3 regions of the Acetobacterium wieringae genome follow, and region 3 is predicted to be linked to each of the others. Evidence: riboswitches for the same ligand, from Rfam matches in the RefSeq annotation. Region 3 holds a riboswitch; each other region holds the start of a gene.
What was found. A riboswitch is a leader RNA that binds a small molecule or an ion and turns the genes downstream of it on or off. The one in region 3 is predicted to bind cyclic di-GMP.
Positions count from the first base shown of each region.

Region 1: another riboswitch for cyclic di-GMP. It lies ahead of CHL1_RS16395 (S8 family peptidase); the one in region 3 lies ahead of CHL1_RS10765 (nucleotide sugar dehydrogenase).
Region 2: another riboswitch for cyclic di-GMP. It lies ahead of CHL1_RS05065 (flagellar hook-length control protein FliK); the one in region 3 lies ahead of CHL1_RS10765 (nucleotide sugar dehydrogenase).

Region 1 covers NZ_CP097897.1:3,325,352-3,336,952, reverse strand. The annotation lists gene CHL1_RS16405 (IS3 family transposase) at 1-40, shown strand, start outside; gene CHL1_RS16400 (VanZ family protein) at 117-668, shown strand; gene CHL1_RS16395 (S8 family peptidase) at 806-1,852, opposite strand; cyclic di-GMP riboswitch class I at 2,062-2,144, opposite strand; cyclic di-GMP riboswitch class I at 2,207-2,289, opposite strand; cyclic di-GMP riboswitch class I at 2,362-2,444, opposite strand; cyclic di-GMP riboswitch class I at 2,519-2,601, opposite strand; gene CHL1_RS16390 (YdcF family protein) at 2,675-3,295, opposite strand; gene CHL1_RS16385 (hypothetical protein) at 3,736-8,718, opposite strand; gene CHL1_RS16380 (sodium-dependent transporter) at 9,247-10,599, shown strand; gene CHL1_RS16375 (linear amide C-N hydrolase) at 10,727-11,601, shown strand, end outside.
Region 2 covers NZ_CP097897.1:1,032,182-1,042,294, reverse strand. The annotation lists gene CHL1_RS05110 (FliM/FliN family flagellar motor switch protein) at 1-85, opposite strand, end outside; gene CHL1_RS05105 (chemotaxis protein CheC) at 100-996, opposite strand; gene CHL1_RS05100 (flagellar motor switch protein FliM) at 993-2,006, opposite strand; gene CHL1_RS05095 (OmpA/MotB family protein) at 2,037-2,777, opposite strand; gene CHL1_RS05090 (motility protein A) at 2,798-3,649, opposite strand; gene CHL1_RS05085 (flagellar FlbD family protein) at 3,680-3,874, opposite strand; gene CHL1_RS05080 (flagellar hook-basal body complex protein) at 4,060-5,562, opposite strand; gene CHL1_RS05075 (TIGR02530 family flagellar biosynthesis protein) at 5,635-6,045, opposite strand; gene CHL1_RS05070 (flagellar hook assembly protein FlgD) at 6,078-6,506, opposite strand; gene CHL1_RS05065 (flagellar hook-length control protein FliK) at 6,520-7,962, opposite strand; cyclic di-GMP riboswitch class I at 8,351-8,435, opposite strand; gene CHL1_RS05060 (Na/Pi cotransporter family protein) at 8,564-10,113, opposite strand, start outside.
Region 3 covers NZ_CP097897.1:2,208,309-2,219,909, forward strand. The annotation lists gene CHL1_RS10750 (glycosyltransferase family 2 protein) at 1-33, opposite strand, end outside; gene CHL1_RS10755 (hypothetical protein) at 108-758, opposite strand; gene CHL1_RS10760 (polysaccharide deacetylase family protein) at 862-3,534, opposite strand; gene CHL1_RS10765 (nucleotide sugar dehydrogenase) at 3,551-4,870, opposite strand; cyclic di-GMP riboswitch class I at 4,939-5,035, opposite strand; gene hemZ (coproporphyrinogen dehydrogenase HemZ) at 5,158-6,621, opposite strand; gene CHL1_RS10775 (MBL fold metallo-hydrolase) at 6,631-7,260, opposite strand; gene dtd (D-aminoacyl-tRNA deacylase) at 7,288-7,740, opposite strand; gene CHL1_RS10785 (RelA/SpoT family protein) at 7,750-9,921, opposite strand; gene CHL1_RS10790 (adenine phosphoribosyltransferase) at 9,952-10,470, opposite strand; gene recJ (single-stranded-DNA-specific exonuclease RecJ) at 10,485-11,601, opposite strand, start outside.

The DNA of each region.
Region 1 (11,601 bases), 1.1 Mb from region 3:
TACTAAAACACAAAATGAAAATTTACAAATAGCAGGTTAAAATGTGGGTGTCAAATTCTCATTTTAATTTGTACTAAATCTTGACATAGGACCAATTATCCAACCGGAAGACGTTTGTGATCACATTTCTGGTGATGCTGATCCTAATTTCTTTGCTAATCATCAATAGAGAAAAGTGGACAACCCGGGAAAAGTGGTCTAGGACAGCTTTTTGGTTCTATTTGTATCTGATTTTTGTATACGCGTTTTTGGGGAGAACCGGAAAAAATGGCTATGACATTAACGTGATGCCATTTTGGTCATATCAACATATCGTATTGACTCATGAATTGAGAATCGTTTTTGAAGTGCTGTTGAATTGTCTGATGTTCATACCTGTTGGAATACTCGTGCCTTGGGCGTATGAAAACATTTTGCACGAGGATGAGACGAAAAAAAGAAATACGGTGCTTCAATTTGGTTTAATTGTATCACTAACCGTCGAATTTCTCCAGTTTTTTACTAAAACAGGATTGCTAGAGTGGGATGATATTTTTCACAATATGATCGGAATGCTTCTAGGATATGGGATTTATCTCTTTCTCAAAGGTAAGCATTTTGGGGAAGTACACCAATACTTTTTGCCAATGTTCGGAGTGGTCTTGGTGATGGTCGTTGCGATGCTTTGATAAAAAGGTAGGGGAGTGTTTCAAAGCCATTGTCTCTTAAATAAATTTTCTATGATGCATCAGTTTTTCGCAAATACACAAAACTTGAAACGCTCCCTAATAATCTACACAAACCAATTTTTCAAAGAATGATAGCTCTATCTAAAACTCATTGTTAAAAAACTTCCTAGGCTCATTGCTAGATTAGTCGGTTCTTGAGCCTGTTCCGAAGGGGTTTGACTCTTCAATGCTTCCAGTGCTTTATCTCCCTGTACCAAACCAGAACCGTATACTTGGTCGGTTTCACTTAAACTTTGTGCGGTATCTCGTAGGAGAGCTTCAACTTCAGCTGGTGTCAAGGAAGGATCCTGAGCCAGTAAAGTGGCACTAATACCGGATACAATCCCTGCTGAAAAAGATGTTCCATCCTGCCAGCCGGAGCTGTTGTTAGGTTGCAGCACAACCAGGCTTTCGCCGGGTGCATATAAATCGACCTCGTCATTATACTGCGAAAAAGAGGCAACTTTTCCGTTTAAACCAATCGAACCGACTGAGATAACCCCGGGATAAGATGCTGGATAATAGTAAGGATCGTCGCCTTCCTGTTCGGCACCATGATTTCCGGCTGCGGCAATGATGATCTTGCCCTTGCTGATGGCGTAGGCAATTGCATCGGCATGACTCTGGTTATATTCGTAGGAACCAACGCTTAAATTGATAATGCGAATGTCTTCCCGGTTTGCAGCATCCATAATGGCTGCTGTGATTGCATTGTTATTAAGGCTTTTATCACCAATACGATAAGGGGCAATTTTGACATTGGCCAGTCCGGCTGCTCCGGCAATTCCGATTCCGTTATCAGCCACTGCGGCGATGGTGCTGCTCACCATCGTGCCATGTCCTTGGGTATCAGTCATATTGGAAGTGTCGTTTATAAAATCATAGCCGTTTGTGATCCGACCTTCTAAATCAGCCAGATTGACATCCAATCCGGTGTCCAGAACAGCTACGACAATTTCGTTCTCGGTATCAACGGCGTTCCAGGTTTTATCAATTCCGGCCTTAGCATACTGCCAGGAAGTACCCAGGTAAGGGTCGTTCGGATATTTATCGTTATTTGCGGCATAAACTAAACCGGTTGAAAGATTGCTCAGAATAAATGTGGCGCTAATTAGTATACTTGTTAATTTCTTAATTGCTTTCATTTTATTTTCCCCTTTCAGATCAATAGATCAACGTTTCTTGATACTATTTTATTTAGAATCGTTCTAATTATCTGTAACCAAATCACGTATGTTTGGTGACTAAATCACGAAAAGCAGTCACATTCATTTTGTCTTTTTTAACCGTTTGCTTTAAATAAAAAAAAGCAACGTTTGCCACGTTGCTCAGAATGTCCTCAAAATAAAGACTGGTTTGCAACTGGCTGCCATATAAAACTACTTAGGCCCTAAAGTTTTGCGTCCTCACTTTTCGGTGAGTTTGCCAAATATTAAATTTTTAGTTTCAATAAAAAAATGTGCAACGCATCAGCACGTCGCACATTTTTTGTACGGTCTTAATGCAGCTGGCTGGCTTTCCATACGGTTAGGCCCCTAAAGCTTTGCGTCCTCATCTTTCGATGAGTTTGCCCAATATTGAATCTTAAGAAAGAACAGTTTGAAATAAAAAAAGCAACGCGCAGACACGTTGCTTATAAGATCATCTTATGATTGATCGCAACTGGCTGGCTTTCCATACGGTTAGGCCCCTAAAGCTTTGCGTCCTTATCTTTCGACAAGTTTGCCAAATATTAAATCTTAGAAAAGAATAATTCAGAATAAAAAAAGCAACGCACAGGCACGTTGCTATAAGATCATCTTTTAAATGCATTTTGCAACTGGCTGGCTTTCCATACGGTTAGGCCCCTAAAGCTTTGCGTCCCTATCTTTCGATAAGTTTGCCAAAAATATTCTATTAAAGTAATATTAATGCATCAACCTCGATTTGTCAAGTGATTTTTTATTTTTTTATCTGAGATAAGAACTTTACACGTATCGGAAGAAATAATACACAAACTTGGGTGCCTGTGCAGTGAACATTTCCCGGGTTTCCTTACTGCTAAAAAGCGCATCCGGTTGGTAGCTGGAGCGGTCGGAGTAGCTGACATAGACGGGTAGATCGTTAAAGGTGTGGCGAAAGGCCAACAGCCCTCTTCTTGATTGGGGTGGCGAAAAAACAACCAGCATTGACTGAACCTGGTGTTCGTTAACATAGGCCTGCTGGCAGGTGGCGTTTTCGATGGTTGATGTTGCTTTATCATCAATGGTGTAGCACGTATCAGGGAGGCCAGCGGCAGTCATGGCCTTTTGAATCATCGGGTTATCTTTAGAATATCCGGAAAAGATGATAAAGTTGCTATAGCCTTCTTGAAAAAGCCGGATACCCTCGGCGATTCGCAGGGTATCTTCTTCACCGCTGGTGACGATGATCACATCGGCGGGCTGAATGTTTTTTTCAACCACCAGATATTTGGCAAACGCTTCAACAACATGGTCAGTGTCGACAAAAAGGTAAATACCCAGTACAACAGCAGCAAAAAAAATAAGCAGCTGAGCAAAATAAAGTCCCTTTAAAATAAACTTAAAAATTTTTCTGAAGTTTGTCATCGGTTCATCCTTTCAATCGCTAAAAAAACAACTGTTTTCTATATGAAGTGCTTTGATGTGGCAAAAAGACTGACTAAAACGATTATAAGATTAGTATAATACAACCAGTTAGTCAGAGCAATTAAAATCGGCCGATTCGCTGGGTTTGTGGATCAAAAAGTGTTATACCAAGGTTTTTTTGCAGTGGCGACAAAAAGTAGTGGCAAAAAATATCAAAACGGCTAAAATAGTAAAGGCGCGAATTTGTTCGGGATGGCGGACAAAAAAGCGTAAAAGATGCAAAAAGAAATTTGCGATCGAAACGGTTTGTGTTAGATGAAGCATTAGCAGGGGAAGACGGTTTATGATCAACTCTGCCAACGGAGAGAATGCCTATAAAAAAAAGAGTCGAGATTCTGTTAGAATAACCGACTCTTTTGCTGTTATTATAGGTTGCTTAGTTATGGTTCAATAATTGCAGGTGATTGGCTGGCACCTAAAGTGATGGCTGCCGCAGTTTGTGAGCCGGCAAGCATGCGCCGGGCATCACCTTTTGTCAGGCAGGCAAAAGCGCTAATCGATACCTCCGATTTCAGGCTTTGATCAGTCACTTTGATTTCAAAGGTTCCTTGCTGATTTGCCGCCAATTGGGCGTCATCCAGATTGATGCCAAGCAGGTTCGACAAATTAATGTATTGCCCGGTTTCATCGATAAAGGTGCTGCAGTTTACCGGAATGTCTCGATCAAAGGCATGTACAAGGATTTCTTCACCCGTTTGTAAAGGTCGTGATAAACAAATCCAGGCGTTGGCGTAATAACCGTTCAAGCCGTTTTTGTCGGCTTCACTTAAATTTCCGGCATAAGAGACTTTGAAAGTGGTATCGGCGGCCTCCACTTTGATGGATTCCGTATATGAGGCAACAGCATTTTCAAAAGCCTGTGAGTTGATAAGCATTGAAACCATTTTTTCCTGGAGACCCCGAATCTCATCGCCTTTCACCAGGATGCTTTCTGCGGTTACGATAAGTTCTGATTTCAGGCTTTTGTCGGTAACCGTGATGTCAAATCCTCCTTTTTGATTAGCTGCTAACTGATCCTCACCGAGAGTTAGGCCCAGCAGTTGAGACAGTCTGATTCGATTACCTTCGGATTCTTTGATCATGCTGCTGTTGACGGTCAAGTTTTGACCAAAAGCGTTAACAGTGACCTCTTCCCCGGCAACCAATGAACGGTTCAGATAAATAAAGGCATTCGCATAAAAACCATTGAGACCAGCCTTATCAACTTCGCTTAGATTTCCCTCATAAGTAACTTTAAATTGATTGTCCACAGTGGTTACCGACAATGACTTGCTATAAGCAGCAACGGCGGTTTCAAAAATCTCAGATTGAAGTTCAAGGGTGGCATATTTTTTCATATAATGAAGGTCATCATTCTTTGTAAGAATAGCCTCAGCGGTAATCGTTAAATTCGATTTCAGGCTATTGTTGGTTACGCTAATTTCAAATCCGCCGGTTTGATTAGCCGCCAATTGATTTGCACCAAGGGTGAGACCCAGCAAGTCAGACAATCTGATTTGGGTGCCGTTGTTATCGGTAATTTTTGATCGGTCTACGGTTACAGGGCTTCCAAAAGCATTGATGGTTACGGCTTCATCGTCAACCAGTGGTCGACTCAGGTTAATCATCGCGTCGGAATAATAGCCGTCGAGTGCCAGTTTATCGTTTTGAGTCAATTTATCCAGGTAAGTGACCGAGATTTTATTTGCATCACTTTCCAGGTTGATATTGTTGGTGTAGGCCTCCATAAATGGTGGACAAATATTAAAACCAATCCCACTACTGGCACGGTACAACCAGGTACCATCGGCTTTAATCAGGCCATTAAAGGCCGAAACACTCATTGGTGATTTTAGGTTTGCTTCAGAAAAACTGATTTTGATGTCATTTCCTTGTGATGTGGCCAGCGGCGCCTGATCAGGGGCAATACCCAATAATTCAGTTAAACCAATACGGGAATCAGACCATTTTCTAAGTGTCGTACTGGTGATGACAGCTTCTTTGCCGTAAGCACTAATCTTGATTGACTCACCAAATTGCATGGTTCGTTGGAACATAATCACCGTATCGCCGTAAAGACCAGCCAGATTTTTGGCATCATCCGGAGACAAGCCCCCTTGATGGCTAATGGTAAAGCTTTCAGTATTGTCTGAATTGATCATTACGGAGTTTTCATAGGATGTAAAACTGGGTGGGGTAATTGTCATGCCGATACTGTTATTTAAAGATTCAACCGTATTATTCTTTACGAGAATGGCGTCGGCTGATACAGTGAGCTGTTTTTCAAGGGTATTTTCGATGATGGCAACCTCAAATGAGCCCGTCTGCTTTGCCGCCAGATTGGCATCACCCAATTCAAGTTCCAGAAGTTTTGACAATCGATAGGATTGTTTATAGCTGTCTTCTGCCGGGGATGCTTTGGAGATGACAATTTCTCGGGAAAAAGCCGTGATGGTTACTGTTTCATTTTCCCCGAGGGCTCTGTCCAGATAAATCATCGCATCAGCATAATAGCCATCCAGTGTTTTCAGGTCATCGGCAGAAAGGCCGCCTTTGTAAGTCACTAAAAATTTATTGTCGGTGGAGATTAAAGCGATGCTGTCACTGTAGGCTTTAAAGCTTGGCTGATAAAGCGGCAAAGTGGTCCCGTTATTGAGATAGACTGTTTCATTGCTGTTAACGAGAACCGGGTTGGCATAAATGTTGAGATTGTGCTTTAAACCAACAGCCGTAAACTCAATGGGATCATCACCAGATTTGTTTGCAGCTTCCTGGGTGACGCCGGTTAGTTCGGATAGTAGGTGGTTATAATTTTCATTCGTCAGGGTCACGGTCTTATTCAAAGCTGAAACCGTAACGGTTTCGCCTTCTTCAAGGTCACGGCTAAGACTGAGCATAACATCGGCTTTATAATCCTTTAAGCTGGTCTTTGTTGAAGACGATAAATTTCCGTCATAACTGACAACTATTTTTGAGTTTTCAGTGGACGTCGAAACCGAGCTCATGTATTCGTCCATCCAGTTTGGATAAAGCGAACAACCGTAGCCTCTGCCAGTGTAGAGGGGACTACCAGTGGTTTTGGCCAGAACGGCATTAACGGATATGCCATTGCTTTGAGTTAAGTTGAGATCGGTTAAACTAACCTGCTGGGTACCCTTTTGATTAATAGCCAGATTGGTTGAGTCGAAACGGATGCCAAGTAATTTAGATAAGCGGATTTCGGTTTTCCATTCATTATCCATAATGGTATTGCTGGTTAAAGTCGCTTCTTTTCCCAGAGCGGATACTTTGATGGATTCGTTTGTGCCTAACGGACGATTAAGTTGAATAATCGTATCAGCATAATAATCAGACAGGGCTTGTTTTTGGATTTCGGTTAAATTACCAGAATAGTTAAAGAGGAATTCAGAATCCTGGCAATCAATTACGACCGAATCGGCATAAGCCTTTAACCAGAAAGGTGATAGCTGAATTGCGCAGGCGTTGGTAAAATTCTTAAAATACTCCTCGCCATTTTTGGTGGTGATTGGGCAAATGGAAATGGACCGTTCGATTTTTGTGCTGACGTCTTTGACGGTAACGGTAACTGTCGACTTCTGATTTTGAACCAGATCCTCAGCACCCAGGTTACGCCCCAGCAGTTTCGACAGCTGGATTTCCTGGCCGACAAGATTTTTGTTTGTTAATTGTTTGGTCGTGCCGTTTACCGCTAAATCAAGGGCTTCACCGTCGGTCAAAGGCTTATCAAGAATAATGATCAAATCTGCATATAAGCCGCTCAAAAGGCTTTGTTGAGTATTGGTTAACTGTTCGGGATACGAAATGGTCCAGGTTTGGTCTTGGACACTCAATTCAGGTGTATAGGAAAATACCGCTTTCATATAAGCGTTGGCCTGAGCATCATCTTGGGCAAGCTTGATTCCCCCGGTTACTGCCGCCTGAAGGGCCGCTTTATTTACAAAACCATTCTTGTCAAGAAGGGTCTGCCCGACAACACATTGTTCCTGGAAGTCAAGGTTGGTATATCCTTTAAGATCAAGGCCCAAACGATTATCATAGAGTAGCATCACAATGGCATTGATGCTTTTCGCATTGTTATATTCGGCTACCAGCAGATCCTCAGCCGAAGGTCCGGAGGGCGTTGGTGTTGGTTTTGGCGGTTCCGGTGGGGTCACCACTGGCGGGATCTTTACTTCCGGGGCAATCACTTCTTCTTTAGGTTTTTGTTCGAAGGTAACATTATCTGAATTGACATTGGCCTTTTCAATGGTTCCTTCGCCTTTCATCTCAACGCTGGCGTTTAGATCAAGATTGGCTACCGTGGTTTTTTCGTCTAAGGTAATCTCGGAGCCTTTCGCTTTTTCAGCGACCACCATTTCTTTTATGGATGTATCACCCTGAGTGGAAATCTTCACATCTGGAGCATCGATCTGGACATTCTCAAAGGCACCTTCCAGGATGATGTCTTCACCGGTGGCATCTTCCGACACAACAACCTCCAGACCGGTTGCATCGGTAGCGACAATGCGCACCTGCCCACTGGATGTTTGCTGTATGGTGATTTTATTGTATTCACCACCATTAATATGGATGCTGTTCTTGCCACCACCCCGGATATAGGTTTCTCCATCGACGATAATGTTGTTCAAGGTCACATCACCTTCGCCAACACCTTCGCCGATGGTCAGGTTCCCTTTAATATGCAGGTTTTGTAAGACGACATCGGGAGTGTTAATGGTGACATCGTTCTCAATGATATCGACTCCCATTTCTGGTCCGAAGGTACCAGCCTTTTCATAGGTTGTGGTCGTGCTGGGCTGCTTGACGAGTTTTACCTGGAGTTCTTCCAGGCGGAGACTTGAGCCGGTGGTGCCAAGTTCTTCGCCATTTTTCTGCCAACCCCATTCGCTGTCAGCCATGGGAATATTTCCCACATTTTGGACATGACCACGGTAATAGACATCATAACCGGGTAAATTCTCAAGATGAATTTTGATGGATTCGACTCGCTGGCTTTTGCCGGTGGTACCGGCAAAAGTACCGTTCTTGACCGGGGTCATCCAACCTTCATTCTGGACATGAACCTCGTAAACAATATTGGCCCCCTCTGGCACATTGCCGGTGAGCTCAATCCAGAAACCTTCGACCCGGAGACTCTGACCTCTGGTTCCCAAGGCTTCTGGCCCGGATACCATGGTGCCCTCAGGTTTAGGCGTATTTCCCTGGTTTTGGACATGGCCCCGATAGGCTACCCCAATTTCCTCCGTGGTGGTATTGTCTGCCTCCTCGTTGGCAGCGAACACACCAGTGGAGAAAAAAATTAATAGAATCATTACCAATATTAACATTCCTGAAGTAATTTTACGCTTTAATTTCTTTTCCATCGTTTTTTCACAATTGTCCTTTCACATTTCAGATTATTGGAGTGGATAACAAACTTGAGTGCCAATTCTGTCTGATACACATAATTTTTGATAGGCTTACTTAATTAACCTCCTTCATTGTAATTTATTTTGATTTTATGTCTTTTTTCCTGAAGTAAGTGATTGAAAGCATGTTAACATAGTATTTAATTCAAAACAACGTGTGGCGTTTTGTGTGCCACATTATTTTTGCTTTTTGAAAAATTGAACTCAATAGAGATTGAATATTGAACATCTTTACTTATGTAAAGGATACCGAGCGATAAATTTTTAATGGGATGATCGGCAAGCTACGATCGTATTGATGGTGGAGATTTACCATTGCTTAGGATGTTCAAAAAGAGTTTTTTTGAGATGTTTACAAAAAGTAGTGGCAAAAAATGTCAAAACGGTTAAAATAGTAAAGGTGCGAATTTGTTCGGGAATAGCGGACAAAAAAGCGTAAAGAAGCAAAAATAAATTTGCGATCGAAACGGTTGGAGGAATTGTGTGGATAAACGAAGTGAGTTTTCAAGTAAAATAGGTTTTGTGCTGGCAGCTGCCGGCTCGGCAGTGGGGCTGGGGAATATCTGGCGGTTTCCATATTTGGCGGCCAAATATGGGGGTGGTCTGTTTCTGGTCATCTACCTGATTTTTGTCTTGACCCTGGGTTTTACAATCATGACGGCTGAGTTGGCAATTGGCCGTAAAGCGCAGCTGAGCCCCATGGGTGCTTATCGGGCCCTGGATAAACGGTTTGGTTTTGTGGGGGTGATTGCCTCTCTGGTGGCATTTTTGATTTTGCCTTATTACAGTGTAATCGGGGGCTGGGTAATCAAATATTTTTTAGTTTTTGTAACCGGTGGCGGAATGACCACCACCGGCGCCGATTATTTTTCAAGCTATATCGCCAGGCCATTTGAGCCGATTATCTGGCAGGCTATTTTTGTTCTGGCCACCACCTTTGTGGTGATCCGCGGGGTTAAGGATGGCATCGAGAAAGCCAGTAAGATCTTAATGCCAATATTGATTGTCTTATCGGTTTTTTTATCAATTTATTCAATCATGCAGCCTGGGGCGATGGCCGGGGTCTGGTATTTTCTGTATCCGGACTTGGCTAATTTCAGTTTTCAGGCAGTCTTGGCCGCCATGGGCCAAATGTTTTACTCGCTGTCGCTGGCCATGGGGATTATGGTCACCTATGGTTCCTATCTCAGCAAAAAAGATGACCTGGAAACATCGGTTAAGCAAATTGAGCTGTTTGATGCCGGGATTGCCATTCTGGCGGGCTTTATGATCATTCCGGCGGTTTTTGCTTTCTCCGGTGGTGATCCGACAGCGCTTAATAAGGGCCCCGGTTTAATGTTTGTCACCCTGCCCAAGGTATTTGAAACGATGGGCTTTGGCAATGTGATGGGCGGCGTTTTCTTTCTGCTGGTATTGTTTGCGGCGCTGACCTCTTCGATTTCTTTAATGGAAGCCGTGGTGGCAACAGTCTGTGATCAGTTTAAGTGGGAACGCAAAAAAGGGGTGCTGATAGTTACGGTGCTGGCAATCCTGATTGGGATACCCTCTTCTTTGGGACAGGGAGTCTGGAGCGAGGTGCTCATTTTTGGCTTTAATTTTCTGGACTTTTTCGATTTCATTACGAACTCCGTACTGATGCCGATTGGGGCCTTTTTCACCTGTATCCTGGTGGGTCATGTGCTGGAAACAAAGATCATCACCGACGAGGTCAAGCTGTCCTCACCCTTTAAACGGGAAAAGTTGTTTATTGTTATGGTTAAATATATCGCCCCACTTTGTATTGTTGCAATTCTGATCAGTTCAATTTTGGAGGCCATGGGCTTGATAAAATACTAAATACCATCACAGCCACAACAGCGGTTTTAGGCGAAGCGGTGACCTTTATTAATTAGCTTTCTTAATGATTTACTATTTCTAAAAAAACAGATATAATGGTTAAAAAGTAGAAAGAAGGTAATTCTTAATGTGTACAAGCCTTACTCTGATGACAACAAACCAGATTAATACGTTGGCCAGAACCATGGATTTTGCTTTTTTACTGGATCCGGAGCTGATCTGTGTGCCGAGGAAGTTTTTGCTTGAATCGGAGGTGGATCAAACCCCAAGAGCGGTCAAGTATGCGATGATGGGTATCGGTCGAAATTTGGGCACCTATCTTTTTGCCGATGGCCTCAATGAAGCCGGACTGGCCTGCGCCAGCTTATATTTCCCGGGCTATGCCGAGTATAGCGATGCGGTCATTCCGGGTCGCATTAATCTGGCGCCTCACGAAATTGTCGGCTGGCTGCTGACCAACTTCGCAACCCTTGAAGAAGTCAAGGCGGCGATTCCGCAGCTCAATATTGTCAGTACACCCCTTAAGATGATGAACGTCATTACCCCGTTACACTGGATCATTACCGATAAAACCGGTCGAACCCTGGTGATTGAACCGATGAAAGAGGGCATTGTGATCCATGACAACCCCCTGGGGGTGATGACCAACAGTCCGGATTTTAATTGGCATTTAACCAATATCCGCAATTATATTGGGGTTTCGCCCAATAAAACCGGTTCGATTCAGTTAAATGGCCTGACCTTTAGTCCCTTTGGCGGTGGTTCCGGAAGTGTTGGTCTGCCGGGAGATTACACCCCGCCATCGCGGTTTTTACGGGCCCTGTTTGGTCGGGAGGCCATTAATCCCATCGAAACCGAAGAAGAGTGTATTAACGCCGCTTTTCACATTTTGGCATCAGTCGATATTCCCAAGGGTAGTGTGATCACCGATGAGGGCATCGATTTTACCCAGTATACGGCCTGCATGGTCTGTAATACCGGCACCTATTATTTCAAAACCTA
Region 2 (10,113 bases), 1.2 Mb from region 3:
CCCGGGCAATTAATCGTCCGTTGGCAATGACATCCACCTGATCGCCTGCCTGGCGATCCAGCTCAACAATATTCCCCAGTGTCAACTCGGCGATATCTTTTATTTTTTTCTGGTTCGGCCCAATTCGACCGTAATCTGAATTGGCACAGACATCAGTAAGTCCAGATTGTCACCAGGGATATTCATTGGTTGCTCTTCACCAAGTTTTCGATATTCATAGGGATTGACCTGCACCGGTTGTTGGGGTGGGGCATAAGCCGCTGGTGGCGGATCATTTCGAACCACCCGAGCCGGTTCTGCTGGCGGAGCCTGGGGTGGTTGCTGGTAGGCCACTTCCGGTTGTACCGGCGGGGGCGGGGGCGGGGCAACTTCTTCCTCATCGTCCATGCCACTGGCACCCATCGACATGGTTACAATTTCCCGGGCCAGAGCAGGTTCCATGGCACTGATAAATTCACTTTCAACCAGGCCTTCAATGCTCAGATTAAACTTTATACTAACCAGATTATCGCCCTTCAAGGAAAACAAATCACGAATACTGGCTTTACTGGTAGTATCCAGTAGGGTTGGCGGTGAAATATTGACGACTTTTCCCAGAAATGAAGCTAATGCGCCTGCTGCCGCTCCCATCATCTGGTTCATGATTTCACCAATGGCACTTTTGCTGATTTCATCAAACTCAATATCATCACTGGTGTCCATATCAAACAACTGTGACAAGATTTTTTTCATGTCCGACTCTTGTAACAACAGGACATTAGCCCCTTCGATTCCCTCAACATAGTTAATCAAAACCCCGATTACTGGTTCAAGGTAAGCGAACTCAAACTCTTCGACTCCGATTGTTTCAATTCTTGGCGTCGTAATATTAACCTTGGTATTTAAAATGGTTGACATTGCGGTGGCGGCTGTGCCCATACTGATGTTCATAACCTCGCCGATAACATCAACTTCCATTCCGGATAGCTTATCTGGATTTTCTACTGCTTCTGTCATATGAATAGTTCACTTCCCCTCTCGTTAAGCTCTTTTATCTGAATCGCTCTTTTCTTCTTGTAATCACCCATTTCTCCCCTAAACCAGACTTCATCGTTGACAACAATATCAACCATCGAATTTGCCGGTTTATTCAGCTTGATGATATCCCCAACTTCCAGCTCATAAATATCCTGGGAGAGTACCTCCGTATCACCTAGGACACCTTTTATTTCCAACTCCGTCTTTCTGATTTCATTGATAATATTTAAGCGTCTCTTTTCCTCTGCCTGTTGATCGCCTCTTTTGATATTCTTCTTGGTTTGAGACATTTTCTTTTTAAAGAGCATATCCAGGGTTGTCGCCGGAATACAGATGTTAATCTTTCCCTGGGTTTCATTTACTTTAATACTCATAACAATAATGACGACATTTTCATCGGCCCCAATCCCCTGAAGAATTCGGGAATTGGTTTCAATTTTCATTAACCGGGGAGAGATTTCCAGATAATCAAACCAGACGTTTTTCATCAGGTTGATCATTCCTCTGAAAAAATACTCCATAACCCCAATTTCAATTTCAGTAAACTCCCGATCTTCCTTGAGGGGCTTGCCTGAACCGCCCAATAACCGGTCAAAACTGCAAAAACCAACGTCTTTGGAAAGATCCATGATGACCAGATCTTCTTCATCTTCGCTGTCTTTAATATCAAAATCAATCAGCCCCATTAAGACCGAATCGGGGAGGGCATTATTAAACTCGTAGTACTGCTGTTCTTCCACCTCGATTATTTCTACCAAACTGTATGTCTGCAGAATTCCTGTTATATGAGAAGACACCAGCCGGGCATAATTTTCATAAATACTGAATAAATGCTTAAGTTGCTCTCTGGTAAAAAGCTTTGGTCTTCTAAAATCGTAATCTTTAACCTTCTTACCGGCCACCGGACTTGGCGCTTCCGGCTCATCTTTACCACTGATCAGGCTGCTTAAAAGGCTATCAATTTGACTTTGCGAAAGAATTTCTGCCATTTCGTTTCTCCTAAGTGTTTGTCTCTAATTCTATTGTGCAACTGTATCTGTTCCTGTCGCAATGTCACTGAAGAAATCTTCAGTTTCGGAAATAATGATTTCAACCCGGCGATTTTTGGCACGGTTTTCTTCAGTATCATTGGGTGCGATGGGCCGATACTGGCCAAATCCCACTGACAATAATTTTGCCGGATCAGTAATATAGCCATTCTGCAAGAATCTTAGCACCTCATTGGCCCGGCTGCTGGATAAGTCCCGATCATCAACTGGTGAATCAGCCTGGGCCGTGTGTCCATCAATTCGGATTGATTTTATCGTCGGCTCCACAGCTTTAAAGGCCTGGCCAATGTCTGATAAGACCTGTTGTCCGCCGGGTTTAATCCGGGAACTGTCGGGTTCAAAAAAGATTGATGACATAAACTTGATCGAAACCGCTTTTTCATATTTTTCAATACTGACTGCCTCATCCAAGCCATTTTCCTTGGTATACTGACTCAGGTATTGGTAAAGATCTTCCAAATCAACAATCTCTTCCACCGATATATCCTCGTTTGGCGATGTTGAACCGTCTGACTCGGTCGCTGTTCCGGTCGTTTCATATACTGCTGCTGGATTAAATATCTCAACCAGTTGCTTATACTTTGCTGCATCCAGCGTTGACATCGAAAAAAGTAGGATAAAGAAGATTAAAATCAGGGTGATCATGTCTGCATAGGTATTCAGCCAGGCATCTTTATTGATTCCTTTTTTGTTTTTATTTCGCTTACCCATAGTATATTATACCCCTATTTTTAACTTTCAACAGCTTTTCCTTTTTTACCTTTGGATTTTCCACCTTTTGAAGGAGATTCACCATTTGCCTTTCTGATTTCATCTTCCGTTAAAAAGTTCATTAATTTATCTCGGATGTACTTGGGATTCTCGCCTTCTTTTATGGCAACTACCCCCTCGATAATCAGTTCTTTTATTAGCAGATCCCGCTCCTGGGCAATTTCCAATTTACTGGAAACTGGCATAAAGACACAGTTTGCCAGTACCGATCCATAAAAGGTCGTAATCAATGCGACCGACATATCGGCACCCAGGGTGCTGGCGCCACCTTCAAAGCTCATGTTTTTTAACATGTTTACCAAACCAATCAGGGTTCCGATCATCCCGAAGGCTGGTCCCAACGCAGCGCCCATATCATATATTTTTCGTTCGAGATCATTTCGTTCCGAAATATAATCGATTTTCTGATCAAACCAGGATCTCAATTTATCCGGTTCAATGGCATCGACAATTCGCAAAACGCTTTCCTTTAGAAACTCATCCTGAATATCGGCAGCCTTTGCTTCCAGAGCCAACAATCCCTTACGCCTCGCCTCTTTGGAAAGTTCTGTCAGAATATCCACATACTCCAGAGGGTCTTGTTTACTTTTAAAAAATATCATCTTTAAATGTTTGGGGATATGTTTAAACGATTTGATCGGAAAGGAGGCGATCAGCACGAAAAATGTTCCCCCGATGGTAATAAACATACTTTGAGGATCAATGAAATTCATTAATGCCCCGATGTTAAAACCATTTGCGGAACTGAATGTCATCCCAAAAAACATCGTAAAGATGACTAGGACATAAGCAATGATTGTTGAAATTTCCATAAATTTATACTTCCTGTCAGAATTTAGTGGTTAACGGCTGAAAATGTTACGTTTATATGCGATAATCTTTGATAGCACCTGGGCAGAACTTTCGTTTACCACATAGTGTTTGCCATTCGTCAAGCGAATGGTGGTATCTGGTTTTTCTTCAATAATTTCTATGATTTCACAATTGAGAAGAAATTTTTCATTTTTTTGTTTATTCAATCTGGTTAATTCTATCATATTTCCACCTTAATATGTAATTTTTTATTCTCATAGTATAACCTAAACAGAAGTAATTTTCAACTTTTATACTAATTAACAGCCAGATACCAAAGGGGTGATCACCCCTTTGGTATCTGGCCAGGATAAAAAGCTCAACCCGAAGGATTTTCTCCTTCGAGTGAGCTCATCTTAATTATTATTTGCTATCGTTTCAGGTTAATCAATTCTTCCAGAATAGAATCCGAAACAGTGATAATCCGGGAATTTGCCTGAAAACCACGTTGGGCAACAATCATGTCGGTAAATTCCTGAGATAAGTCAACATTTGACATTTCCAGGTTGGCAGATTCGGTGCCACCGGTGCCATTGGTTCCAGCTTTGGTCGCAACCGGCGTTCCAGAGTTGGCGGATTCCATAAAGTAGCCATTCCCATCTTGCAGTAAACCATCGTTGTTAGCGAATTTTCCAAGTGCCAGGTAGCCCAAGGTTACGGGTTTATCACTTCCGGCTTCGATTTTTCCGACTAACGTATTTTCTATCGGATTTGTATCCAAATTTTGGACAATCGTGTCAAATGCTGTTGGATCTACATTTAAAGTAACTGTGCCACCCGTTGTACTTGTAAGTACGACACTGCTATCTGTTGTCGGATCAAATTCAATGTCCGTACCTTGGGGTGTTCTTAGGTATTCTGTTACACCTCCCTGGTTTTTAACCGTTGCTACTACTGAAGTAAAACCATCTAAAGCGATTGTTCCAATATCCACACCGCTTTCTAAATCTGCAGCAGCCGATACTAGTTTTGTTGTATCAATTTTAAGTCCAGGCAGATTTGCAAACGTTAAAATCCCACTTGAAGATAACGTTCCTGTCAAGTCTCCTGTTATTGGAGTTGTTTCGTCTTTAAGTGTAAGGTTTGCTGGATCCAGTGTGTACACATTACCAGTTTTCGTCAATGTCAATGTTCCAACAACATCTGCGGTTGGCTCAATTGAAAGAGCTGCTATTTCAGTACTGGCAGCATCGATATTCACCATCTCTCCAACTGCCAGTTGAACATTACCTGTATAATTGGAGTCCGTCGGAAGCGTCATTCCATTTAACCACGTATTTCCTGTCGCTTTCGTAAATTCTGGATCCCCAGCTTTGATCCCGGTAATCTCGCCCGATTTACCAATGGTGATACCGGTATATTTAGCCAGTTCTGCTGGTGGAACGTTAATTGCCTGAAGGTCATCAATTGCCAAAGTTCCATTGGCATCAAGAACAGGATTGTTATCCACATCCAGTGGTATCCCCATAACCTTGCTACCAGCACCATCGGTTAGATTTCCCAAGGCATCAAATTTTAAATTACCAACCCGGGTATAGCGGTTTGCTCCGGCCTCCGGTTGTACAACCAGGTAGCCTTCACCGGCAATATAGACATCCAGGGCTCGACCGGTGCTGGCTCCAGAGGAAATAGTATTGAGCATATCAATGCTGGCAACCTTGGCACCATAACCCAACTGGCTGGCATTGGTCCCGCCAGTCGTGTTGGTTGCCTCAGTAGCGGTTGATAAATTCTGATAAAGCACATCACTGAAGACCACTCGACTGGCTTTAAAGCCGTAAGTATTAACATTGGCAATATTGTTACCAATTACATTTAATTTGGTCTGGTGGGCTGCCATCCCGGAAATTCCTGAGTATAAAGATCTGATCATTTTTGATTCCTTTCTGTGCCGTTCGAAGCTTATCTGTCGGTCAAAGCTTCCAGTCTCCTCATCGAGGTCCAACTATATAAACACGGCACCATCAATATCATTGAATAGTTTATTTTTCATTTCGTTTTTGTCCATTACGGTAATAACTCGTTTATCTGCCGCATTGACGATAAATGCTGAATTATCCATCATAATTAAGGCATTGCCAATCCCTTTTTCCTGAGCTTTGTCACAGGCATCTCCCAACTTTTCCAAATCACTGTCAGACACTTCAATATTACGCTGTTCTTTTCTGATACTGGCGTGTTTGGTAAATGTGACACTGTTTTTTATTTGTTGATCGAGAAGCTCACGAAAGCTATTTTCGCTTTTTTCCGGATTCGTGACTTTTGAGGCCTGATTTGTGGGATTGGTTATTTTTTCGGTTTGTCGAATGATGGCATCATTTAACCGATAAAAATTTCCATTGATTCTGTCCGCCATTGGATCACCTCTTCTTAAACACTAAATGTCAATTATTCTGATTTCGCCTGGGCCACTTCCATAATACTGCTCATCGGGTAAGACACACCATTCACAATCACCTGAGCGTCACCATTATATAAATTGACACCTTCTACTGTCCCGGCAACAACATGAAGCGAACCATCTGAAGCGTTTTCTGCCAGCGTAATCTCTTTTCCAATCAAGCTCATGGAATAGACTGTCTTGGTCATTTCATTCAGTTCAGTCAAGGCCTGCACCATCGAAAACTGGGCCATCTGGGTTGTATATTGCGAAGTGTCTGCGGTATTATTCATATCCTGATTCTGCAACTGGGCCACCATCAACTTGAGAAAATCATCCATATCCATCGATGTGCCGGTTTTCTTTGTCGAAGTAGCTGTTGTTGCTGATGTCGTTGCTGCAGTACTTAAATAATTATTAATACTATCAATCGCCATTATATTTTCCTCCTTAAATCAAGTAATTCACACGGTGGTTGGTATAGTTCTGGAGATTCTGGGGAATTAATACCGGTTCGTCTTCATCACCATTTGTTGTGATGCTGTTTAATACCCCGCTGTTTTTAATAAACCGTTCTCTTAACAGAGCCTGATTTTGATTTTGATTGGGATCAGAACCATTGTTCATCATAAATGCTGCGTTCTGACTATCGCCACTTTGTTCTACCGGGGTATTTAAGTGCACCGTTTCCACTTGAACATTCTGAAGCGCCAAACCTCTAACCAATTGATTAATTTGTTTTCCCAACAGTTTTTGGGTTTCCTGGCTGACAGCCATAATATCAATGATCAGTTTTCCCTGATCGTAACTCAATTTGACATCAATATCGCCTAAATTATCTGGTGACAGGGTCATTTGAAATACCATGGGCTTGTTGGGTTCGAAATTCTGAAGAATTTTCTGCTGAACCTGCTGAGCGACCTCTGTTTTGGTCGTTACTTGAACTTCTGCGCTTTTGTTTGAATTAACCCCGGCCATATTAATTTCCTGAACACCATTTTCACCCAAACTCTGTTTTTCTGTTTGATTGATCTGGTTGGTTTGAACATCGATTTTAAATTGATCGGCCTCAGATTCTTCCGTTAAAACAGGTTTGTTTGCTCCATCAACCGCAATTTCAGATTTGTTTTCCAACGGTTGATTACCCTGTAGTTGTTGGCTTTCATCAACGGTCTGTAAATCAGAACCATCGACTTTGATTGACTGGCTAACCAATTCCTGATCCGGGTTGCGTCTATTGGTTGTAACATCAACTAAATCCAACTCAGACCCAACGGTTTTTTGCAACTCCGGTTCGCCTTTAATTTCGAAAACCGTTCCATCATTCAAACGTTCACTGTTTTGCACCACTACCGGTGTGACTTCTTCCCTGATTTCTTCAAACGGTAACATACCTTCTAACGCAGGTGACAGTAATGGCTGACTACTCTCCGTTGTCACGGTGAGCATTTGCCCCTGTTCACCCATAGCTTCCGGCTCTTCAACTCCTTGAATACCTAATTTCAGGTTAAGCCTTGTCAGCGCTGTTTCGATACCTCCCTGAAAACTCTGGATAGCCATTAACTGTGTTGAATCCAGTGTTGATAAAGAACTTGTTCCCCGTTCTTCATCGCTTTTTTGCTCCGCAATCTTTGGTTCTTCAACTTGATCATCAACAGTCGTGACTTCACCATCTTTTACCAATGTTTGATCGCTTTGCCGTCGATTGTTTTCCGCAATCGATTTGGCTTCCCGCTGATTCTTTCGAACCTTCTCCGCATGATGATCCGCATGGTTGATCGTCTGTTTTGACTGATCCAGCAAATCCTTAAATTGGGCGCTTTTTTCATGTCCGCTTGTCTGACTGGTGGATGGATTTTCTGATTGTCCACTCATCCCTCTCAATCCTGCCATTGTCGACCTTCCTGTCGCTTGAAACTCTAAATTCATTGCCTACCTCCCTTCGTAAATTTGATTATTACCGATACACAATCATACCGCTAACATGATCGAACAATTCAAATTGTTCGTTTATTATAACAGCCGAAACGGCTGTGATAATCATATGTATACTATATAAGCCAAAATAACCGCAGTAAACATCTAAATCACAAATTAAATTGGATCTTAAGAAAACTCCTATTTTAAATAACAATTATTCCCGCTAAAAGAATCTTTCCTGAAAAACAAACCGGCCATTATTATATAACAGTCAAGGAAAACCCTGCAACTCATTTTATGGTTAATTTCTGACAAAAAAAGCAGCGACAATACCGCTGCTCATTATGGTTATAACCATCTTAATTGCAACTGGCTGTCATGTACCATTGTATTTAGACCCTGTAGTTTTGCGTCCTTACTTTTCAATAAGTATGCCAATATTAGGTTGTTATAATATTACGATATAATCCTCTCATTGTCAATGAAAATATTACTTTTCTTAAGGTAAATTTCTTGTAAATACCTCTATTTAGCTGTATTTATCTATGTTACGACCCTATCTGGTTGGTTGTATTTATTGCTGACTATCTTCCATTTCATTGTCATAATCATCTTTGGCAATCAACCCCTGATGCAGTTTTAAGCCCAAAATACCCTGGGCAATGTTCGAGGCATGATCACCAACCCGTTCAATATTGGTCAACAGATCCAGAAAAATGACTCCGGCATAAGGATTGCAGATTCCCTCGTTAAGGCGACGGATGTGGTCATCCTTTAAGCTTTCTGTCATTTCATCAATTTCTTCTTCTTCATCAAGAATTTTATAGCATAAGCTTGACTCTTCTGTTTCCATTAATTCTACCATATCCCTGAGGGTGTTGGAAGTCAAACTGATTAAATTTAACACTTCCTGATTGGCAATATCACTAAAGATGATTTTGTTAGTCGCCCGCATTTCAGCCAGCTCCCCGATATTCATGGCATGATCGCCAATTCGCTCCAGATCATGGCTCCCTTTCATGACAAAGGCCAGGCGGTCATTTTCTTCTTCTGACATATTTTCGTTTGAAAGCTTAACCGAGTATTCCACGATGCCCTGTTGAAATTCATCAATGCGTTCTTCCCGCTTGATTATTTCTTCAACCAGCTTTTCATTCCCATCCATGATGGATTCACAGGCAATTTTAAAATTCTTAAAACTCATTTCGGCCAGGCGATTTGTTTCTTTGACAACCTGACCTAAAGCAACGGAAGGATTATTGAGCAATCGATCATCCAATTGCAATCCTTTTTCTTCTTCTTTCTCCGGATAGATCCGATCCAGAAAGGTGACAAAATAACCAATCAGGGGAAATAACACAATGGTGTTGGCTACATTAAAAAAGGTATGCGCCATGGCAATTTGTCTTGCCACATTAGGAACCACCTCACCACTGCTACTGATAAATACGCCGGAAATACCGACAATGAATTCATAAATGGGATTAGTCGCCATGATGCTGTCCATTCCGACCAACAGGATCATCACCCAGATAGCTCCAAATACATTAACAAACAGGTGGATAAAGGCCGCTTTTTTTGCAGCTGTGGAGGTACCAATGCAGGAAATCAGAGCGGTCACACAGGTTCCAATATTGGTACCTATTAAAATGGGAATACAGATTTGGATCGCACCGGTTCCGCCAATACTGGCAAATACCCCTGACAAAGCCAGTGCCTGGAGCAAACCAATGGAGGCACTACTGCTTTGTATGATACCAGTGATCAGGGTTCCGATCAGAACTCCCAGTAGTGGATTCTTTCCATAGGTTGACAACAGATAAATGAAATCCTCACTCTCCCGGAGTGGCTCCATTGCCGTTGACATCGCAGCGATACCAAAGAATAAGATCCCAAAACCAAGCATGATACTGCCCCAATCCCGATTTTTTTTGCGGGAACTGAACAGCGTTATCAGGGCACCAAAGCCGATAAAAACGGGTGCGAGTTCCGTCACATTAAAAGCAATTAATTGAGCAGTAACTGTTGTTCCAATATTGGCACCGAGAATAACCCCAGCCGCCTGGGTAAGTGTCATCAATGCAGCATTGACAAAACCAACCACCATCACTGTTGTGGTGCTGG
Region 3 (11,601 bases):
ATCAGCTGGATAATCTTGATTAATACAACTCAATATACATCTCTGAATCCACTTCTCTTCATTGAAACAAGGCACAATTATGGTGACTCCGGGTGTAAAATCAGGATTTATAGGGACTTGCTTGTATAATATCCCAAAAAATATCGACTTAGCAAAAAAACGGCTGCGATGATGCTATAAAGATACAGTGATTTATTAAATTTAAAATAGATCACACTCTCCGCACGCATCAATACAATAATAAGAGTCACGGTCAACAACAATGCACTTGCAACGACTAATGAATAACGATCTTTCTTTTTACTGGCATATTCGGCAAGGGTAATTTCAAATTCCATCCCGCATAGAACAGCGTCCTCTTGGTCAAGCACACGCTTTCTGACAGCTTTCGCCTTGATATTTACTTTCATTTCGTAGCCTTCGGGCATTGACCCAGGCAAAATCTCAAACTTTAAAAAATAATACTCAGCCTCCTTTATGAGTTTACTCTCTTCTGTTGAAAGTAACACCGACAAGCCTGTTGTTGAAATGTCTTTTACCTGACAGTGAATAGTTTTTTTGAGGTTATTTTTAACGCAAATCAACACCGCTTTAAAATCCACCTGGTAACGAGTACCACCTTTTTTCCCTTCATAAAGCAATTGAATATCCTTGCCGTCGCCAAATATTTTTTCTCCTCGACGATCAACGTTGTTTCGAACTGCTTCAACATCAGGTACATTTGATAGTAATCGTCTATCGCCATTTTCATGGGTCAAGATATCAACATAGTTACGTTTTTTCTTCTGGTCTTTTTTTGAAAAATCATTTAAACAATCTCATTTCTGATTATTTTCTAACGCACTTCCGTAAAACATACACCTATTTATTACTCAGGTAATCACTCAATTTAGCAAATGTGTACCGTTCATTTTCAGGCTTCTGTTCATTTTCCGTCAAAAACAAGTCAAGTCCTTCTGCCGTAAAACCACTCTGATCATTTATATGAAGCACCGCAATGCTTCCAGCTTCGATATTATAGGTTCCATTCCCATATACCAGCGTATTATATACTTCTTCAGGACTAGTACAATCATAGTCGTGAACCGAGAAATCGCCGCTAATACTCTTTTGAAAGCCACATTCAAATACTGTTTGTAACCCCGCTTTGGAAACGGCTAGGGTAGGCGGTCTAAAGAATAAATCATCCTTAGTAACATCACCAACTATTCTGGATAAAGCCTGATTACTTTTAACTAACTCCGTCTGAAGCGCTTCCTTTTCGTTGCTATCATCATCAATATCGATCTCCATGTGGAAATAATTGTGGCTGCCAATATCATGTCCACGAAGCGCCATTTCGCGAAGCAGATTGGGATTGGGACTTATTTGTTCATCCTCTGGTAATTGTTCCTGATCAACATCAACATTTTTGGCAATAATAAAGAACGAAGCCTCAACCTGATGTTTTTCCAGGACATCCAGAATGGACATCACCACTGGATCGCCTCCCCAGTCATCAAATGTCAGGAATACAACATTTTTTCCATCGGTATCAACTTTGCCACTGATATCAATACCAGTTGTATCGGTGAATCCCTTGAGATTTGAACCAGACACACTTGGGTTTCCAATGTAATCAGAATAAATCATTTTTGTTGCAACTTCTTGACTGACCTTGTCTGTTTCAACTTCGTCACTCGGTTCCTGAATCGCATACAAACCAAGTTGTCCGGAGTCTGCATTTTCATATGTATTGATCATCTGCATTAATGGCAAAATCTTAAAGTCCAGCGGAATCTGAATTGTTTCATAAATTGACTCATCTTCAGTACTTTCGATACAAACCGCAACGTACCCATTAAAGACATATTTTGCTGCAAGCTGATCAACCAGCTCAGCAATCATATCATCATTTTCACCAAAAACAGTTGAATCCATACGAAAATAGGCAATATCACCACGTTTTAGTGATTTATAGACATGAACAGGCAGGCATGACTCAAGGATTTCCTGTGAGTTCATTCCCGCAAATGAGTTTCTCACCATCGATACAGAATAAGTAATCAAGTTAAATTCTTTATCACCTTCATTGATCGCGGAAACAGCTTCTCTGATATTACCTTCAGAGTAGCCATAGCCCGGCATATAGTTATTCGTCTCGATACCTATTTTCTTTAATAGTACGTCACATTTATAAATTTCTTTACATATTTCTTCCGTCGTCAGACTCTGTAAACGTGAATCCTGAGTAACTCCGCCATTACCGACATCGTGCCCTCTTTCAATTATTTTTCTGACTCGTTCCGGATATTTCTCAATTTCATCAGCAGTAACGAAGAAGGTTGCTTTAACATCGCCTATCATATCTAACTGATCCAGCACTTTTTCTAGCACCAGATCATTACTCAATCCTCTAAAAGTAAAAACAACCCCTCTTTCTGAAGTATACAAGTGATCGACCACGTCGGCCTTTTTACCATCATTTGCTTTAATCATTGTTTGAAAATCAGGATAATCAATGGGATCTGTTTTTATTTTACTGCCATTGTCCGAAATGAGGGTGCTCGAACTTTTTACAATTGCTGTTCCGATAAAAGCTGATGCCTGAGTCGTCGCAAATTGATTCTGGGGTTGTCCAGTAGCCGTCGAAACCAATCCGAGTTCTTCAACGTAGATTGTTTTTACCTTATTCTCGTTTAAAGCTTTTAAAACCCACCCGATGACCTGAAGCAATTTTTGTTCTTCAGTTAATGATTCAGATTGAATACCAGTATCGGTTGGCGCTTTATCGATAGCTGGAGGTTGCGGTTGACTTGCTTCGGAGTATTCATTTTCATCCAATACACCGTCCAATTTTATGGTCACGATGCTACCTTTTTTAAGGTTCTTTATATAATTATTTGTCATTTCATATGACGTAAAACTCTGATAATTAAGATATTCATTTGCAGCTACCACCTGATTAAGATTACTGGCATATGCGGACTCTAAAATAGCATCATTATAGTTAATTGTATTACATTTTAGTAGCGTCGGTTGTATTCCCAAAATGGTTTTTAAAATAACATTTGTCCTGCACAAATCTTTAATTTGCTCTTCCTGACTATCGTTAAGAATTTCTTTAGAAGCAGATAAAGTATAGTTGCCAAATTTTTGATGATTTTCAGTAATCAATTTTACAGTGTCACTGTCTTCTGCCGCTTCAATACCTGGTACAAAGAAAGTTGCCTTTGAACTACTGTCATTCATTAATTTGAAAATCTCTTTCATTGTCTCGCGATCAGTGAGTCCGTCAAATGTCAATGCGATGATATTTTCATTTGTTTCTACCCCCGAAATAATGGTGGCTTTCTTCTTTTCAGTATTCAATTTGATCAATGCTTCATCAATTTCTTTCGAAGCATTATACTGAATTTTGTTAACAATCATTTCTTCAATCAAATTATTTGAGTTTCTAAACAGTAAATAAAAAATCGTTGTAAACAAAATAATCAATAAAAGCGCTAATCCTACAATTTTGATGCCATTACCCGCAATTCTTAATTTTTTCAAACCCGATACTCCTATTTTAGAGATTCCAGTACTGAAAACCAAGGTATTCAGCCTCATTTTTATTAAACAAACTTTTTATATCAATAATTACTTTCGGCTTCATTTTAACATGTTGATACATTTTCCCGACATCAACTAACGAGAGCTTTTTAAACTGATCATGGGCGACTGCAAAAATAATACAATCAGCTTCGTGAACTTTTTCAATTTCAACCATTTGCTGATTGAAAGTTTTGTACACTTCTGCCGCATCTGCAACCGGATCACAGATTTGTGGTTTAATGTTATAATCGTTTAATTGATTGACGATGTCCATTACTTTTGAATTTCTTAAATCTTTACAATTTTCTTTAAAAGTAATCCCCATAATATAAACATTTGCTGTCTTGATGTTTATATCCGCCCTGATTAATTGTTTAATAATTGTATCGACCAGAAATTTACTCATATCATCATTTATCTTACGACCTGCAGATATAATTTGCGAGCTATATCCCAATTTCTCAGCTTCATATATAAAATAGTACGGATCTACTCCGATGCAATGACCGCCAACGAGGCCTGGGTGAAAATTCAATGCATTCCACTTTGTATTCATTGCATTTATGACTTCCTTTGTATTAATGTTCATATGATCAAATATCATTGCCAACTCGTTCATAAAAGCGATGTTAATGTCTCTTTGCGCATTTTCTGCTATCTTCGCTGCTTCTGCAACCTTAATCGAATCTGCCTCAAAAATATCTGCTTCAATGACCAACTTGTATACTTTCGCTATTTCTTGACACGTATACGCATCGATTCCAGAAACAATTTTAGGAATATTTTTGACGCGGTGGGCTTTATCTCCAGGATTAATCCGTTCTGGCGAATAGCCAACAAAAAAATCCTTTCCAATTGTCAGTCCCGATTCCTGGCATAAAATCGGAATGCAAATATCTTCAGTCACGCCTGGATAAACCGTTGATTCGTATACAACTATAGATCCCTTTTTAATGTGTCTGCCTACCATTTTACTTGCTTCAATGACGGGATTCAAATCTGGTCTTTTGTCAAGATAGATGGGCGTAGGGACGGTAATTATGATAAAACTTGCCTCTTCAATGGATTTTTCATCATCGGTAAATATGAGGCTTGTTTTACTTATCGCTTCATTACCAACTTCATCTGTTGAATCAATCCCCCGTTTGTATAATTCAATTTTATTCTTATCAATGTCAAAACCGATTGTCGCTGTCTTTTGTGCGAATTCGATTGCTAGTGGTATTCCAACATAACCAAGTCCGATAACAAGCACTTTTTCTTTTTTACTACACAGATCTTCATATAAGCTCATTTTAAACCTCACTTTGAAATTAGAACATTTTTGGAATAATAAATGGTACAAAAAAAAGCTACCAAAACTCTGGTAGCTAGACGATCATAGTATACACAAAAATATGCTTACCTTAGACTCTGTGCTTTGCGTCTCTAACTTTCGTCAAATTTGCCTTTAGTGTCTATATTTAGATGTCTCAAATACATTCAAACTTTAACACAGTTGTATCGGTTTTGTCAACATTATTGTTGCATTTTACGTTGAATTTTATCTTTCTAAAGTCATAATCATCGGAAGATTTCAATCTAGTAAAATAGACACATATAATTTTTGTATCCTGAGAGTTTCTTCTCCACAATCTCCTCAAACCGTTCATTATAAGTTTTCACATCTTTTACCGTAAAAACCTTGGAGATATTATCGGTCACTGGATCATAGAGGTTTCCCGTTGCTCCAGCCCCAATACCTAGAGTTGACTGGCACTCAGCCATCATTAAAATGTTATAAATTCCTTCATGCCCCCGCTTGGCATACCCGACATTTTCACTGTTGCCCCGAGTATATTTTAGTCGATACAGATAATAGGGATCGAAACCTTCTGCAGCCAAGCGTTTTTTTACCGATTGATAAAAATCTTCACCATAGCCCTCGTTAACAACAATCCCGTTTTGATCTTTTAATCGAGAGCCTTTTTTAATCGACAAATTATGGATTGTGATGTTTTGAGGATCCAGGGCAAGAACGGCTTCCAGGGATCGTAAAAAATCTGCTGGTGTTTCATTTCCCAGTCCGGCAATTAGATCCATGTTCAAGGTTTTAAACCCGATTGACTTAATTAATGCCACCTGTTGTTCGAGAAGTCCCGCTTCCCATGGCCGTCCAACACTGAGTAACGTTTGCGGATTCATAGACTGCGGATTCAGACAAATGCGATCTACCTTATAATTTTTTGCTACTTCCAGCTTTTCCTGATTAATCGTTTCGGCTCGCCCTGCTTCCAGAGTATATTCCCTCAACTGCGATAAATTAAAGCTACCCTCAAGTACTGACATCAGCTGTTCCAATTGATCGGCACTTAACACGGTTGGTGTGCCGCCACCGATATACAAGGTGTCAATTTGCAAATTGGAAGCCTTTAGAACTTCCCCTGTTTTTTTAATTTCAATAAGTAAATGATCCAGATATCGCTGCAAATTTTCACCCTTTTTATCGACAATCGTGGACACAAAGGAGCAATAGTCACATTTAGAGGGACAGAGAGGAATTCCTACGTATATACTAATAAGGCGATTCGCCTCACTAACCTGTTCACTGGGAATGAGGCTGGCTTGTGTTTTTGAAATCTGAAGCAAAAGATCGGTGCGGTCATTGCTGACACGATAATAATCCCTGAATCTATTTCTTATTTGGGTTGTCGTCCTACCCTGTTTGTAATATTTCTGTACCATTTTTACTGGTTTAATACCGGTTAATGTTCCCCATTGCAGCCTTTTTTCAAAGTACTCAGATAGAAAATCATAAAGAAACCCCTTATAAAGGCTATTTTCAAGGGGTTCGACGCTGTTATTGAATTGATAGGTTCGAGTTAGTGCTTTACCACCTTCCCATGTCAAAGTTAGCACAACTTGTGTTCCTTCGGTTTTCTCAACTAATACACCATCTGCTTTTCCTGTCAAGACATTTTTTACACCCGGATCGAAGGCCTGATATAATTCATGAAAATAATATTCTAATTCTGGCCGTTCCAGATCAAAGCGAAGCACTCTCATTGGCCCCTCCTAGAAACGCCCCTTTAAAAAAGGATTGTGCATTTTTTCGTACCCAATGGTCGTATTCCCACCATGTCCCGGTAGTACAATGGTTGCATCATCAAGGATAAACAGTTTCATCTCAATCGCATTGAGTAACTCACTTAAGTCGCCGTCTGCAAAGTCCGTTCGGCCGATTGAAGTGTTAAAAAGAGTATCTCCAGCTATGAGCTGACCGTCTGCCAAGAAACAGACCCCTCCCTTTGAGTGACCAGGTGTATGTATTGTGCGGATAACAATCTCTCCTATTGTGATTGTTTCATTTTCGTTTAAATATCCATCAGCTGGCGCCAGTACCATGTCGATTCCAGCCAATGCTGAGAGGTTTCGTTTCGGATCCACAAGACAATCCGCATCATTTTCGTGAATCAGAACCTTAGCTCCAGTTAATTGCTTAATCTGATTAACGCCACCAAGATGATCGAAATGACCATGTGTCAGCAGAATGTATTTTACTTTGAGTTTATTGTCATTAATGATGTCACCAATTTGTTGATCCTCAAATCCGGGATCAACCACCGCCGCTTCCAGTGTGTTCTCATCCCAAACCACGTAACAATTTGTGCCCATTTGTCCCAGAGATTTTTTGATTACTTCCATATTGCTTTCCTTATCTATTTAATCAATTTAAAAAACTTTTTCACTATCTAATAACAGGGTAACCGGGCCATCGTTGACAATCAATACTTCCATTTCAGCCTGAAAAACACCCGTCTCAATTTTTTTAATTGGTTGAAGTTTTAATTTATCAACAAAAATGGCATATTTTTTTTCTGCAACATCTACTGGCCCACTTCGGGTAAAGCCTGGCCGTCTGCCCTTACGACAATCACCGTAGAGAGTAAACTGTGAGACTACTAACAATTCACCTTCTTCATCGAGAATGGAGCGATTCATTTTGCCATCTTCATCTTCAAATATTCTCAGGTTAACCAACTTATTTATGATATAGTCCATATCTGCCTCGGCATCATCATCTTTAATGCCCAGAAGTACATTGAGTCCATGGCCAATTTTTCCCACTGTTTCATTGTTGATCCGTACTTCTGATGCGGTCACCCGCTGTATTACTGCCCGCATAACTACTCCTTATACTCGGTAAATCTGTGTAATTTCTTTTATCTTGTTCAAATTCTTAATCAGCAAATTTAATTCCCGACGGCTTTTTACCTCGAGCGTGGCCGAAAAAAAGTCATATTCATTTTTCTCATTTTTCGCATTCAGAGCTGTCACCGGAATGCCCATATCCAGAAATGTTTTCGAAATTTGAATAATCGTACCCGGTGATTCTTTGGCTTTTATGTGTATTTCTGCTGTAAATGATCCGGTACCGTATTTATTCCACTCTACTTCGACAATCCGGTTGGGATCCGTGAGATTAAGAACATTGGAACAATCCGCCCGATGAACTGAGATCCCCCGGCCTTTTGTGATATATCCTACAATTTTATCGCCAGGCACCGGATTACAACATTTGGCAAAGTGGACATCAATTTCGTTATGTCCCGCAACAATCACTGTACTACTGGATTTCTTTGGATCTTTGGTCGGTTTTTTTAAGACGATCTCTTCAACTTCTTCAGGAAATTCCTTAGGAAACAGCAGTTTCATCTTTTGAAAAACAGTTCCAATTTTTATCCCATTATAGCCAATAGCAGCATAAAAATCGTTGAGGCTCTTATAACTGCACTTTTCAGCCAGAACCTCTAGATTATTTAAATTTAACAAATTCGAGTGTTGCAAGCCCTCTCGTTTGATTTCACGCTCCAAAATACTTCGGCCCTTTTGGATGTTCTCGTCTTTTTCCTCTTTTTTGAAATATTGCTTGATTTTATTCCGGGCATGAGGACTTTTAACAAAGGTCAGCCAATCTCTACTGGGACCATTTGAATTCTTGGAAGTCATGACTTCCACGATGTCTCCGCTCTTCAAGGGACTATTCAGTGGAACAATTTTATTATTGACCCGAGCCCCGACACAGCTGTTTCCGATATCACTGTGAATTCGGTAGGCAAAATCCAGGGGACATGATCCTGCCGGCAACGGAACCACTGCGCCTTTTGGCGAAAAAACATAGACCTCTTCATTGAGAAGATCAACCTTAATGGTTTCCACCAATTCTCCGGCGTCTTCAGAATCCCGCTGGAGTTCAAGCATTTGCCGAAGCCAGGACATTTGAACCTCATACTTATTGTCCTTGGCATCCATTCGTCCTTCTTTATATTTCCAGTGGGCAGCGATTCCATATTCTGCAGTTTCGTGCATTTCTCTGGTACGAATTTGAATTTCGAAGGGTTCTCCTTTGGGTCCCATTACCGTTGTATGAATGGACTGATAGAGATTTGGTTTAGGCATGGCAATATAGTCTTTAAAACGTCCTGGGATGGGCGTCCATTGTGAATGAACCACGCCCAGCACCCCATAACAGTCTTTTAACGAATCAACAATAACCCGAACGGCAATCAAATCGTAGATTTCATCGAAGCTGCGGTTTTGGCTTTTCATTTTTCGGTAGATACTGTAAAAATGTTTAGACCGCCCATAAATCTCAGCATGGGTACCAACCTTTTCGATTTCTTTGGATAACACTTCAATTACATCAGCAATATAGGCTTCCCGGGCGCTTTTCTTAATTTTGATTTTTTGAACTAAATCGTAGTATCCTTCCGGATCCAGATATTTTAGTGCCAAATCCTCCAGTTCCCACTTGATGGTAGAAATTCCCAGTCGATTTGCCAAAGGTGCATAGATATCCAACGTTTCTTTGGCTTTCTCAATCTGTTTAGCTTCCCGCATGTATTCCAAAGTTCGCATGTTGTGAAGCCGGTCAACCAGCTTGATCAAAATGACCCGAATATCTTTGGACATAGCCAAAATCATTTTACGGAGGTTTTCCGCCTGGCTTTCTTCTTTAGACTGGAAACCAATCCGCCCAATTTTTGTAACCCCCTCCACCAGATCCGCAATATTTTGATTGAATTCTTCTTTAATATAATCATATGAATAGATTGTGTCTTCAATAACATCGTGCAAAATAGCGGCCACAATTGTTTCCGTATCCATTTGCATTTCAGCCAAAATATAAGCAACAGAAACCGGATGAATTACATAGTCTTCTCCAGAAAGACGTTTCTGATCTTTATGTGCTTCCCGGGCCAGATCATAGGCTTTAACGATCATATCCGTTTGAGCATCTGGATTGTTTGCTTTAACCAGATTTATTACATTGTCAATTTTTCCTCTTATTGCATCATTATCCATATCGTTTCTGCCTTTATTAATGAGTAGTCTTTAGTAGGGGTAGGTCACAATCGAGTGTACAAAATAATTCTTAAGAAGCTCACGCCCCCCCAATTCAGTCAGTTCAATCAAGGTGATAATGCCCGAAATTTCCCCACCAAGATTTTCGATCAATTTAGTAGCTGCCATCATCGTTCCCCCGGTTGCCAGTAAATCATCCACAATAATAACCCGATCTCCCGGCTTGATGGCGTTTTTTTGGATTTCGACAATATTTGATCCATATTCAAGATCATAAGCTTCAGATGAAACCTCACCAGGTAATTTTCCGGGCTTTCGAACGGGCACCAGACCAGCACCAATCAAGTATGCCAATGGTGTACCAAAAATATAACCTCTAGCTTCAGGAATTACAATTATATTTGCATCAAGGGCTTTTGCCACCTTCGTCATTTCGTCAATGACATGTGCAAAAGCCTTTGGGTTTAAAATCAGACTGTTTATATCTTTAAAACTAATCCCTTCCTTGGGAAAATCTTCGTAAATACCAATGTTTTCTTTTAAATCCATCTTAATCTCCCTTTTCAATCACAAATCATTTTTTCTAATTTTATCATTAGTTGCGTGTTTTGAATATCCTTTTTTTCCTGTGTTTCTATAATTTTCGAAAAAACCAGCCCGTTTTTTAATCGGTATACAATTAATCCTGCTTCTCGAAGTATTTCGCATGCCATTAAAAAATGAAATGGCGACAATTTTGTGCTATTTGGGTTTTGTACAGATACCCCAACTTCTCCCGATTTTTTCAGGACCAGATAAACGCATTTTACGGTCTCCCGCTGCATTCGCATTTCATACGGATCAATTCCATAAGACTGCAACTTAATTTCTATTTTGGGATTCACCGATTGAACGATGAACTTCACCAAAAACATCGCCATGTCAAAATCCCAGATGGGATTTTGGCGGATGTCTTTTAATACCAATTGCAAAGTTTTATTCCCTCGATACTCGTTGACATCCAGGCGACAAATAAACTCCACTCCCCGGAAACCATTTGCGCTTAATTCGGGGCGATTGGTCAAAAACTCGCCAAACCCAAAACCGACTCCGCTAACATCATTACTCAAACTCAGCCGCAAATGATTATTTTCTTTTCCCATGGTTCTCATCGAAATAATATCTGGACGGTTGAGGACAAATTGCACGCCGGGATTTCCCAGACCACACGGTTCAAAATGTGAGCAGTCATTAAAAAGATTCCAGGTGATTTCCGTCTCATCAATAATCGCATCGTAGGGAATTTTTTTGATCAGATGTTTTTTTATTTCTGTAAGGTGTCCGTATTCAATAATTTTCTTGGTCATCTGGGCGAGATTCTCAGCATCGATACTAAAACCGGCTGCTTGATCGTGGCCACCATAACTGGTAAATAACTCACTGCAAGAGTGTAAGGCTTCGAAAATATTAAATCCTTCCACACTGCGACAGGAAGCTTTCCCCTTTCTATCAGCGATACTAACGACAATCACAGGATTATAATACTTTTCCTGAATCCGACTGGCAACAATCCCAATAACACCCGAGTGCCAGTTTTCTCCAATGACGATTATAATATCATTTTTATATAGCTCCTGGGATTCAACCTGAGCAAGTGCTGCATCCAGAATGGTTGATTCAAGATTCTGGCGTTTCCGGTTT